Regions from separate parts of the Shewanella sp. 10N.286.51.B8 genome, predicted to be linked through region 1. Evidence: riboswitches for the same ligand, from Rfam matches in the RefSeq annotation. Region 1 holds a riboswitch; the other holds the start of a gene.
The links. A riboswitch is a leader RNA that binds a small molecule or an ion and turns the genes downstream of it on or off. The one in region 1 is predicted to bind thiamine pyrophosphate.
Positions count from the first base shown of each region.

Region 1 (6,072 bases):
TTTACATTGAGTCTACCAGCAATATTCATAATAGGCCATGACTTTAGCGTACACGTGTAAGCTTAAGTTTGACGCTATGATAACTGTCTGATTTTGTGGGGAGTCGTGTGTCATCGACATAAATTAAATGAACTTAATGGCTTTTTTATCATCTAGTTTATGGTCAGCTTGTGGTTGAAGTCTGATCTAGCACGATTTATATCCAGTGATTCAAAAGCGACAGGAGGCGCGAGTAATGAACCAAGGTGGTGATAAACATTTAACACAAGGATTGGCAGCAAACACTAATTTTGAACCGGGTGCTAGTGGAAATTCGACAGGCTTAAATGGCACACAAGTTTCACATGGACAGCTTTACATAAATGCAAGCCGCCAAGAATCTGCGGTTGAAGTGATAGATTTCTGTGATCATGTTGTGATGTTACAAACGGTGAATGCAACTAGCACTGAAGTCACTAGCACTGAAATAATGAGCACTGATGTAATTAAAGCCCAAACATTACCGCTGATCTGTGGGTTGATCGACAATCAAAATAATCAAGGTCGCTTTTTAAAACAAAATTCTGATAACGAGTTTAAAAAGATACTGACATCACCATCGAGCATTATTGTTGCAGGGCTACATGTTGTGCTGGTGTTTATGCTATTTTCCTTAGCTGATAACACCATTAGCCATTTTGTCGAGATCAGCCGTGAACAAGCCGTTAAAGCTGCGACATCTGAAAGTAACAACCAAGAAATAAAAGCCTACTTTTTAACGGCTGAGCAAATTACCCAGCTAGCTAAGACCCTGCCAAGTGAACAAGCCTTGATTGAAGAGGTCGTCAGTGAAGTCATTACCAATGAAGAAATAATCGATCAAACTATATCGAACAAACAAAGTACTAATAAGGTTGTCGATACAAGCTCAATAGCGCCTGCAGTTGCAACTAGCCCAAAAGATACTGTCAATCAAAAGGCAATTTCCCCAAAGCCTATTGACCAAAAAGCTGTTAACCAAAAGCCCATTGACTACAAGCCCATAATTGAAAAATTGCCAATAGCAGAAGCAGTGCAAGCCGAAACGCACCAGTTCGATTGGTCTTCAGTTGATAGCATGTATCTGCAGCAGCAAAAAGATAGCAGTAACGAACATCTATTTAAGCCACAATTGTTTAATGAAACCATCTCAGAGGCCAATACCATAACAAGCGACAATTTATCGGCCATCAATCAAGCTAGCCATTCCTTTATAAATAAACTCAATCAACAACAAGTTAATCAGCAAATAAGTCAGCAAGCCCATTTAGCGACTTCTGTTAGTGGTGCCAGCACCAGTGAGTTAACCCCTGAAATGGATGATATAGAGTTAATAGTAATAGAAGATAAGCGCCAACCAACTACCCTCAATCATCGTTTAGATCCAAATAGAATTGTTAAGATTGGTGAAACTTGCCATCGATTGGTGGCATTACCAACCCAAATTAACCCTTATGCCGAAGGCTTAGATTTAGGACACCCATGTGAAGGAGGCAAAACAAAAAAAGCACTAGATAACGCCATTCAACAACGCTTATCGAAACTTAAATTACCTTGAACTGTTCAGACTTTCACAAAAGATTTATTTCAACAACATCAAAAATGAATAATATTTATCAAATTTATTTATCAAATTATTTCTGTATTAATTGGGTCTTAATCGCTTGGTTGTAAATTAAATTCATATATAACAGTATTTTAATTAGTGAAATAATTTAACTCATATTCCAATTCGAAAATTGTCAAAGACTTGTATTTTATTAAATAAGCTGACTATACTGCAGCCATCTTGTCGGAGTGCCTTTATGGCTGAGACCGTTTATTCGGGATCCGTTGAACCTGATCAGGCTAGAACCTGCGAAGGAAACAAGCAGTTAATTTGCTTATTTTTACCCTACAGTCAGCAGCAATTTTATAGTGAATGGCTGCGTGGCTAGATCATAAATATTAGTGCAAAATAAAAGATAGAATTAATTAAAGCAGAGTTATTGCTGAAGTTAATTTAACCCGCCATTTGCCGATATTTAAGGTTCAAAGTTAAGGTGTAAATTCAAGTCAATTACAGAGTTAATGTTAACTCGCTCGTCATCAACAATTCTCCAGGCAAGCAACTCTATTTTTTTATTTTGAGGTTGCTTATGTCAAATCGTCGTGAAACCCGCGCTCAAGCGCAAAATTTTATTGAAACCCTAAAACCTTTACAGCACCCAAATTCTGAAAAGATCTATCTGAGCGGATCCCGCCCCGATCTGTTAGTGGGCATGCGTCAAATTCATCAAAGCGATACTATCCTTGGCGGTAGTGAAGATGCGCCCGTGACTGAAGCCAACCCAGCCATTAAAGTTTATGATTGCGCCGGTGCCTATTCAGATCCTGATGCTGAAATTAATGTCCGTTTAGGCTTAAACAAGTTTCGCCAAGCTTGGATTGAAGAGCGCGAAGATACAGAGCAACTTGATGGAGTTAGCTCTGACTTTACCCAACAGCGTTTGGTTGACGACGGTTTAGATCATTTGCGTTTTGAAGCCCTTGTTCGCCCTAAAAAAGCCAAGTCAGGCCGCCGCGTTACTCAAATGCATTACGCTCGTAAAGGCATTATTACACCTGAGATGGAATATATTGCCATTCGCGAGAATATGGCTAGAGAGCAAGTCACTGATGAGATTTTGACTCAAAAAGCCCCCGGTGAAGCTTTTGGCGCTCACATTGGCCAGCCTATTACCGCTGAATTTGTCCGTGATGAAGTTGCCCGCGGCCGCGCCATTATCCCGTTAAACATTAATCATCCAGAAGCTGAGCCAATGATCATCGGGCGTAACTTTTTAGTCAAAGTTAATGCCAATATCGGTAATTCAGCGGTAACCTCGTCCATCGAAGAAGAAGTCGAAAAGCTAGTTTGGTCAACGAGATGGGGCGCTGACACTGTAATGGATTTGTCTACGGGGCGCTATATCCATGAAACCCGTGAATGGGTCATTCGAAACTCTCCTGTCCCCATTGGTACAGTGCCCATCTATCAAGCGTTAGAAAAAGTAAATGGTGTCGCTGAAGACCTAAATTGGGACATTTTCAAAGATACCTTGATTGAACAGGCAGAGCAGGGCGTCGATTACTTTACCATCCATGCTGGGGTACTGCTGCGTTATGTACCAATGACGGCAAAACGTCTTACTGGCATCGTTTCTCGTGGTGGTTCCATCATGGCAAAGTGGTGTTTAAGTCACCATAAAGAAAGTTTTTTGTATGAGCACTTTAGAGAGATTTGCGAAATCTGCGCTGCCTACGATGTGTCATTGTCATTAGGCGATGGTATGCGGCCCGGCAGTATTGCCGATGCCAATGATGAAGCGCAATTTGCTGAATTAGAAACCTTAGGCGAGCTGGTTAACATTGCTTGGGAAAATGATGTGCAAACCATCATTGAAGGCCCAGGCCATGTACCGATGCAGCTCATTAAAGTGAATATGGAAAAGCAGCTTGCCCATTGTGATGAAGCGCCTTTTTACACACTCGGCCCACAAACCACCGATATTGCGCCAGGTTATGATCACTTCACCTCAGGGATTGGGGCGGCAATGATGGCTTGGTATGGCGTGGCCATGCTGTGCTATGTCACTCCTAAAGAGCATTTGGGTTTACCGAATAAAGAAGATGTTAAACAAGGGCTTATCGCTTATAAAATTGCAGCTCATGCTGCCGATGTGGCTAAAGGTCACCCTGGTGCGCAAATTCGTGATAATGCCTTATCAAAAGCAAGGTTCGAATTTCGCTGGGAAGATCAATATAACTTAGGCTTAGACCCAGATACCGCTCGTGCTTATCACGATGAATCGCTCCCCCAAGAGTCTGCCAAAGTTGCGCATTTTTGTTCTATGTGTGGGCCAAAGTTTTGCTCAATGAAAATCACTCAAGAAGTGCGTGAATACGCTGCAAAGCAAGCGCGTGATCAGTTACAAAAGTTGAACGTGCTTGACGCTAGCGAATTTAAACACCTGCAGGCACACTCTAATCACAATGTTAATTCCGTAGACGCAAGTGCAGATATAAGCGTTAGTAGCGGTGTAGATATTCAATCAGCCATGGCACAAAAGTCAGCTGAATTTAAAGCCACAGGCTATGCAATTTATCATCCGTTACCTTCTAAGCCAGACACAGCAACAAGCGCAGATTTAGCTGTTAAGACCACTGCTGAATTAGAGGCTTAACCATGAATGTTTCACAACCACATAGCTTAGAAACCATGTCGCCCATTGTCTGGACTATTGCCGGTTCAGATAGTGGTGGCGGCGCCGGCATACAGGCAGATTTAGCAACTATAAATGACTTACAGTGTTTTGGCTGCAGCACAATTACCACTGTTACTGCGCAAAATTCGGTGGCTGTAACACTAGTCGAGGCTGTGTCAGAATCCATCTTATTGGCTCAGCTAAATACACTTGCTAGCGATTTAGCGCCAGCAGCCATAAAAATTGGCTTAATTGCCAATCAACAACAATTGGTACTCATTGCTCATTGGTTAAAGACATTTAAAAGTCAGAGTTTAGCTAACCAGCTGATCCCGATTATTTTAGATCCTGTCATGGTTGCCAGTAGTGGTGATAGCTTAAATGAGCGCGCAAAAAAGCCGTTAGATTTTAGCCCTTTTAAAGGTCTAATTAGCTTAATTACCCCTAATGTTAGGGAGTTACACACGCTGACTGATACTAACAGCGTGGAATTTGAACCTCAGTGCACAATTAAAAGCCAAAGCCTAGACTCAAGTGATGGTTTTTATAGTGCGGCAGCGCAACTGGTTAAACAGCTTCATTGTCATGTACTCGCCAAAGGCGGTGATGCAGTGTGGCAACAAACCAATGCCAATGATTTGTTCATTTGCCGCAAAGTTCACGGTGTGAGTGACGCTCATCAATATCAAGCTTATTGGCTTAATAGCGAGCGAGTTAATACTGGTAATAATCATGGCACAGGTTGCACCTTATCCACTGCGATCGCGTGTTTTTTAGCACATGAATACGTACTCCATGATGCCGTTGTGATGGCTAAAGCTTATGTATTAAAGGGACTAGTGTGCAGTGAATCTTTTGGTAAAGGCGCAGGGCCTGTGGCAAAAACTGCTTGGCCTGATGAAATACAATACTATCCTGAAATTAGTGCAGTTAGTGGCGCTAAAATTAACAATCTAGGCAAAACACAGCCAGAATCAGCTGCTGGTGGAAAGTTTAACGATGGGTTAATAAATACAGCACAGGGCTACCTAGATTGCCGCTTTCCTGCGCTGCATAAGGGCATTGGTGTTTATCCGGTTGTGGATGACGTGACTATGCTGCAAAGTTTGTTAGAAGCCAATTGCACCACAGTGCAGTTGCGGATTAAAAATAAAGGTTTTAATCAGGTCTCCAATGATGCTCATCAAACCACGTTAGTACAAGATATTAGCCGCGCCATAGCTCTGGGTAAGCAATATAACGCCCAAGTGTTTATTAACGATCATTGGCAATTGGCAATACAACTTGGCGCATTCGGGGTTCATTTAGGTCAAGAAGACCTTGAGTTAGCCGACTTAAATGAAATTTCAGCGGCAGGGTTAGCCCTAGGGTTATCTAGCCATAGCGTATTTGAAATTCTATTAGCTCATCAACTAAGCCCATCCTATATCGCTTTAGGGCATATATTTCCAACGACTACTAAGGTGATGCCGTCAAAGCCTCAAGGCTTAGCAAAATTAGCACGCTACAGTGCATTACTTAACAACGTATGCCCAACCGTGGCCATCGGTGGTATTGATGCAAGTGTTATAACGGATATCAAAGCCACTGGGGTTGATAGTGTTGCCGTGGTAAGAGCCATTACTGAAGCAGAAAACCCTGCCAAGGCTTATTCATTGTTAGAGCAGCAATGGCATCTAGCGGCTGCACAACAACCTCAGCAACAACCTCAGCAACAACCTCAGCAACAGCCAAGGCAATCACATGTAAAATCCCACAAGCCATCAGTGAAACAGCTGCAGTGTGAGCCAGTGTCATGACGATTACACAACAGCGTCAAGCTAATAAG
Region 1 covers NZ_JBFRKG010000016.1:55,267-61,338, reverse strand. Annotated here, with positions in the region: gene AB4160_RS07255 (hypothetical protein) at 236-1,576, shown strand; TPP riboswitch at 1,802-1,901, shown strand; gene thiC (phosphomethylpyrimidine synthase ThiC) at 2,157-4,223, shown strand; gene thiE (thiamine phosphate synthase) at 4,226-6,043, shown strand; gene AB4160_RS07240 (ThiF family adenylyltransferase) at 6,040-6,072, shown strand, end outside.

Region 2 (6,072 bases), on a different contig from region 1:
TCCAAAACAGCACTGTGTATATGGCAGTACTGGCAAAGGCTGCCGCCCAACACCAAATATTGGTTTTCATGGCTAATATCAAATACGCAATTGCCAGAATCACTGCAACAGCTTCCCAGCCTGTCATTACAGACACTTCAGTAATGGCAATTTGTATTGATTGAACGATCTCAGATAACATAACGTTGGCTACTATTTCATTACTATGATGAATTTACAGGTTATTCGGTGTGGCTTAAATCAAGCTCGCCACCAATAAATTTACATACAAATACTGCTTTGCCCCATTTTTGATGGGCCGCTTCCATTTCGGTTGCTAGCATGGCCATCACATCTGCGTATTCACCGCACACCTGAGTCGCCATCGCATTGGTTTTACGTTCAATATTAGGGTAGCTATCTACTCGGCCAATAAACCACTTTATCGGGTCTAAATAGTTTTCATTAAATGGATACATGCTGATTTCGGCAGTCAATTTCATGGAAATTCCTTAATCGTGATAAAAATACCGTCATAGTCTATCAAAGTTTAAGGTAAAAAACTTTTCAAAACATGACGGCAATTTAGTGTTAAGTATTGTTATTATTAAATAAATCAACTGTAACCCAACAGGTTAACAGCCCCCTTTAATTAACATAGTTTGCAGCCAAGCTACATAAACTTGACGTTTAAGGTAATACCTAGCTGACGTGGATCGCCGAAACGTACATATTGCTTATCGGCCCAATCTAAGTCTGGTTCATTACCAAAGTAGAAGCCTCTGGTGCCATATTGCTCGTCAAATAAGTTGCGGCCCCATAAATACGCTGACCACATTTGTGTTTCATAACCCACTCGAGCATTGAAAATAGTATAAGCGTCTGACTTTGATTCGTTACTATCAGAGTAGTAAAAATCACTTTTACCGCTAGCATTTAAATTGGTAAACCAGCCAGAATCACTGACATAGCTCATGCCTGCGCTATAAGTAAATTTTGGCGCATGGGCTTGCTCTCGACCTGTTAAATCTACGACATTGCCATATTTATCCTTGTATTGATAATCACCATAGGTGGCTTCTAACCAACCTGCACTACCGTAGAATTGAATGTTATCGGTGGCATAGTAGGTAAAGTCGATTTCGGCGCCGTAGTTTTCAGCACTACCTGCATTTTCGGTAAATAGAATGAAGCGCTGCTGATCATCAGGGTCTTGTTGTGATGCCGCCACTTGCTGATCACGTCGATCCATATAGAAGAATGCCAAGTTGGTGTCTAATTGACCTTGTAACCACGAAGATTTGAGCCCTAACTCGTAGTTATATAAGATTTCAGTATCAAACTCTTTTTTATCGGCTAATTCAGCTGGCAAACTCATGTTAAAGCCACCCGCTTTGTAACCGCGAGCAATACGCAGATAGGTATTATGGTCTTGGTTTATGGCTTTAGATAGCGCTAAATGACCGCCCCACATGTTTTCGCTAGGTGAGAATTTATCACCATTACTGTCTGAATATTCACTTTCTCGACGCTCTAAACGAACCCCAGCTGAAAATACATAACCATTACTAAACTGGGTATCGGTTTGAGCAAAAATAGCATAGTTGGTCGCTTCATATTCCGATTGCAGCACTTCATCTGGCCAGCCATTGTATTCAGAATATAAGTCATTATCCTCTTGAAGGTTCATGCCATATAAGCCCATTAACCAATCAGTCGAATCGTTAAAAATTCGGCCAGCTTCGTTTGAGCTGATACGAAGTTCCTGTGACACGGTTTTACGCTCACCCTGTTTATCCCAGGTGTAATCATAAACACATGGCTCAGTCCCAATCACGTTCCAGTCATCATCATAAATGCTGCATTGTTTCGAATCCCAGTAATCAGGGTTGGCCCAATCGCCGTCATAATTATGGTGATGATCGGTTTGTGCAAATGAAGTTAACGAGGTGAGTTCGAACTTTTCAAAACTGCTGAATGTGGCTTTTAAGCCAGCACCAGTGGTCTTTTGCGCATCAACACCAGGCTTATCGGTAATAGTTTCAAAGCCATTATTATCTAACGTCCAGGCATCATAGCCATTATCAAAATTAGCATGTAAAAAGGTTAAATCCAGTTGCACATCATCTGCAGCATACCAACGCAATTTAGCACGGGCAGTGAATTCATCACGGCCATTGGTATCTTCACGTTCAAGGTAAGTATTGTCGCGGTAGCCATTTTGTGAATGCTGCTCTAAAGACACCCGATAAAGTAGCTTACCAGAGTCAGTTATTGGGCCAGAGCTAAAACCGGAGAAGGTTTGTAAGTCATCGTCACCAAGGGAGACTTGTGCACCATGTTCAAACACATCGGTGGGATCGTTACTTTTTAAATAGATAAGACCTGCTAAAGCGTTAGCACCATATTGTGTACCTTGTGGGCCACGAAGTACTTCAACTTGTTGCATATCGTACATGCTCGACACCATGCCGATACCGGATAAGTCGATATCATCAACAATAAAGCCGACTGAAGAGTTTGGTGCACCTTGATATTCTTCTTGCTCACCCACACCACGGATCTGGAAATACTTAGGTCGAGAGCTGCCGCCAGACCAGTTAAAATTAGCAATAGAGTTTAATACATCTTCAAAATGTTGAGCGCCTTCATCTTGCAATTGTTGGCTATCGATGACGGTAACACTGGATGGCACTTTTTCTAGCGCTATATTACTAAAGTCAGCGTTAACCACTATGACTTCCATTTTTTCAGCAGCGGGCGCCACGCGTTCAACATTTTCTGTTTGAGCGACAACGGAAGTGGATAAAACGGCAAGAATGGCAATCGCTAGTGGCGATTTAGATTTTATTACAGACATAGGACCTCAAATTATAATTTTGAGATCCGGCAAGCATAGTGAATTAGTTATGTGCATCCATGACTGTCATTACAATTATCAGTTATTAAATTGGTGTCGTTTTTCGTTTACGACTTGGTTTATGACTGAGTTAATGACTAACATTTACGGCAAAGCATGCAGCCTATTCCTACGCCGGTATGAGCCGGATCAGGTTCTAAGGGTTTGTCTTTAGACATCTCAGTTTATCAACACGATAAACACCCCTTGGCGCGGCGGATTATAAACTATCCTTCATCTGTGCAACAGCACTAACAGGCACTTTTTATTAACTATTTAAGTACAAAAAATTATCACATAGATATTTTTATGATTAGCTAAGCCTATAAAACAAAAAACACGCAATTAAGCGTGTTTTATATTTTAAAAGATACACTTAGTTAGAGAATGCTTCTCTTACATATACTTCAAAACGGCTTGCATTGGCATTAGGGGCAACGGCGCTAACCTGCATTTGTTGTTTGCCATGTAGCTTTAATGACTTCCAGCTGCTTGCTTCATCTTCAATGGTAAAGCCACCAACATCAAACCAAGTAAACTTATATTGCAGCCTTAAATCCGTTGACACCTTGCTAATGATTAATGCAGAACCTTGCAATAAATCCGCTTGCGTTCTGACATTGACTTGCTCAACAGCGACTTTACTCGCAAAAGAATTATTATCAACTCTCACTTCGCTATTAGAGCTAACCATGACTCCCGCGGTATGATTAGCACAGGCTGATAGCATTAACGCTAGCGATATCATTATTACTCTTAATGTCATCATTAATTCCTTTTTTTAAGTATTAAAAATAAATGGTCGGCTCAGTGTCAAACAGCTTGCTCATCTATGCATCAACTGTGTGTTACTTCTACTGATCAAGCAAGAAATGCGCTCTCGCAGTAGCAATTAGCTGCTTACGATTTTTCTGCCAGCAATTAATGCTAACATTAGCAACTCGGCGTCCTTGACGAGTAATTTTACATTCAGCAAACGTATCTTGATGTAAACCCGCACGTAAATAATCAATTGAAAAATCGATAATTTTTGGCACTTTCTTAGCTTGCATAAATACCATTAACTGCACAATCGCCGACATTTCCATAAAGCCAGCAATAACCCCGCCATGTATGGCTGGCAGAATAGGATTACCAATGTTGTCATCTTTAGTTGGCAGCTTAAATACCATTTCATCACCAAAGCGATCAACACTCATCCCGATAAATTGGGTATAAGGGACTTTCTCTAATAAATAACTATAGTCATTTAAATCAATGGCCCGCTTAACCACATCATGAACATTAATATCGCCCACAGTTAAACTGGCATTGCCTGCCTGCATAACTTCAACACTTTGAGTATCAGGCTGGTTATTAGCAGCTGAATTGACTGCACTTGCTTCATCAGCGCAGCCCATCAAAGCTTGTCTAAACTCTTCACCCACCATTTCTGGACTAATACGCATAAATGAGCCAACAGCATGCGCAATAGGATCATCAATACTGTCTTGATAAGCTATCGCACGGGTAAACGCCACATTGGCCGACAAACGATAACATTCTGCAAATGCATACAGCGGTTTGTTTGGCTCAGCCGGTTTCATGTAGTCAACCCGTAAATCTAAGGTTGGCGATATTTCTAAGGATTTATACTTCTCTAAAATAGCGCATACAACAGAAGTGCCGGATGCGGTATCAATGATCGTAGTCACCACACCGCCGTGTATCACCCCAGTATCTGGGTCACCAATGATATCTTGGCTATAAGGCAACTCCAGTAATACGTGATGTTCACTGGCTTCTAACGCACTAATATTCAATCGACGGCAATGGGCAAGCTGATTAACAAATCGGCTTGCTACGCCGGTTAACGGAAAAAAATCACTGTTTATTTTCATGTTATTAGTATTAATCCAACCGACTTAGCATTGGCCCAAGTGACTTACCGCCAAGTAGATGCATATGGATATGGTAAACCTCTTGGCCACCGTGTTTATTACAGTTCATGATTAAGCGGTAACCATCTTGTGCAATACCCGCTTCATCAGCCAGCTTTGCCGCAACTGTCATCATTCGCCCTAATGCCAGTTCGTCAGATGCTTTTACATCATTGGCTGTGGGGATCAAATGGTTTGGAATAATCAGAATATGTGTTGGTGCCTGTGGGTTTATATCGCGAAAAGCGGTGACGAGCTCATCCTGAAACAAAATGTCGGCAGGAATTTCTCGGCGTATAATTTTACTGAAAATGGTTTCTTCAGCCATGATTGATCATCCTTTTGGTTATTATAATCGAAGTAGTGAAAATCATTGTTGAATGCGCTAATCAAGCAGCCAACTAAGCGCTTGCTTAACTATATAATAGCTACTGCTGCATTTGTCACTTAAGCCAAGCAAGTTTAACACTTTGCTATTAATCACTGTTGAATGTTGTTGGCACTATCAAGCCAATTTTGACAGCTCGATTAACTATAGCAACGCTCACTTACTTAGAGTTTATCTAGGCATTATCACATCATTGTTATCAATGCTAAAGGGGATTTATTTGAAGTATCCCCAGCAATTAACATTGAAGTCGCTAAAAAAAGCGCTATATTTCTTGGTGGTTACCTTTAAACCTTATGCAATTAGACTTCTTAGGCATCTTTTTGATCACCACATAATGAAAGCTTGGATTAACTTAACCATAATGAAAGCTAAGCTGCTTATGTGGTTATCGCCTTAAGGGCTGCGTCTGTGTATCTAGAAGTTTACCCCCAGAAAACATAAAAGGCGCCATTGGCACCTTTATCGTGATTGAAACATAAGGGACTGTTAATTAGGGGCTATTTATTCAGGACGGATAATTAGCCACGCTTAATTCTGGCACTGACTTGCGCTTCTTTATGGGCTTCTAACCAATACTTTTGCAAGGTAGTATTTTGCAAACCTGTAGTGGCATCCCCTAGCCTCCAAGCCCCTTTCCAAATGCCATCGGCAATAAGATGCACAACAGCGCTCTCAATGGCTGCGACTACGCATAAACTCACAGGCTCATTGGAAGTATAACCCGCTTCAGCCTCTAACAAATCTTGTGCATCAATAAACTTAAATACACCCGCGGTAATTTCTTTTGATATCACCGATTTGGTGGTGGTAACACTACTGAGTAATCGGCCAGTTCGAATATCCACAGCGCGTAAATTAACGGTAATGCTATCGACTCGGTATTG
Region 2 covers NZ_JBFRKG010000017.1:126,501-132,572, forward strand. Annotated here, with positions in the region: gene pnuC (nicotinamide riboside transporter PnuC) at 1-181, opposite strand, end outside; gene AB4160_RS07875 (hypothetical protein) at 222-482, opposite strand; gene AB4160_RS07880 (TonB-dependent receptor) at 653-2,839, opposite strand; TPP riboswitch at 2,988-3,096, opposite strand; gene AB4160_RS07885 (YcfL family protein) at 3,255-3,647, opposite strand; gene AB4160_RS07890 (PaaI family thioesterase) at 3,733-4,758, opposite strand; gene hinT (purine nucleoside phosphoramidase) at 4,769-5,125, opposite strand; gene AB4160_RS07900 (CsgG/HfaB family protein) at 5,707-6,072, opposite strand, start outside.
Region 2: another riboswitch for thiamine pyrophosphate. It lies ahead of AB4160_RS07880 (TonB-dependent receptor); the one in region 1 lies ahead of thiC (phosphomethylpyrimidine synthase ThiC).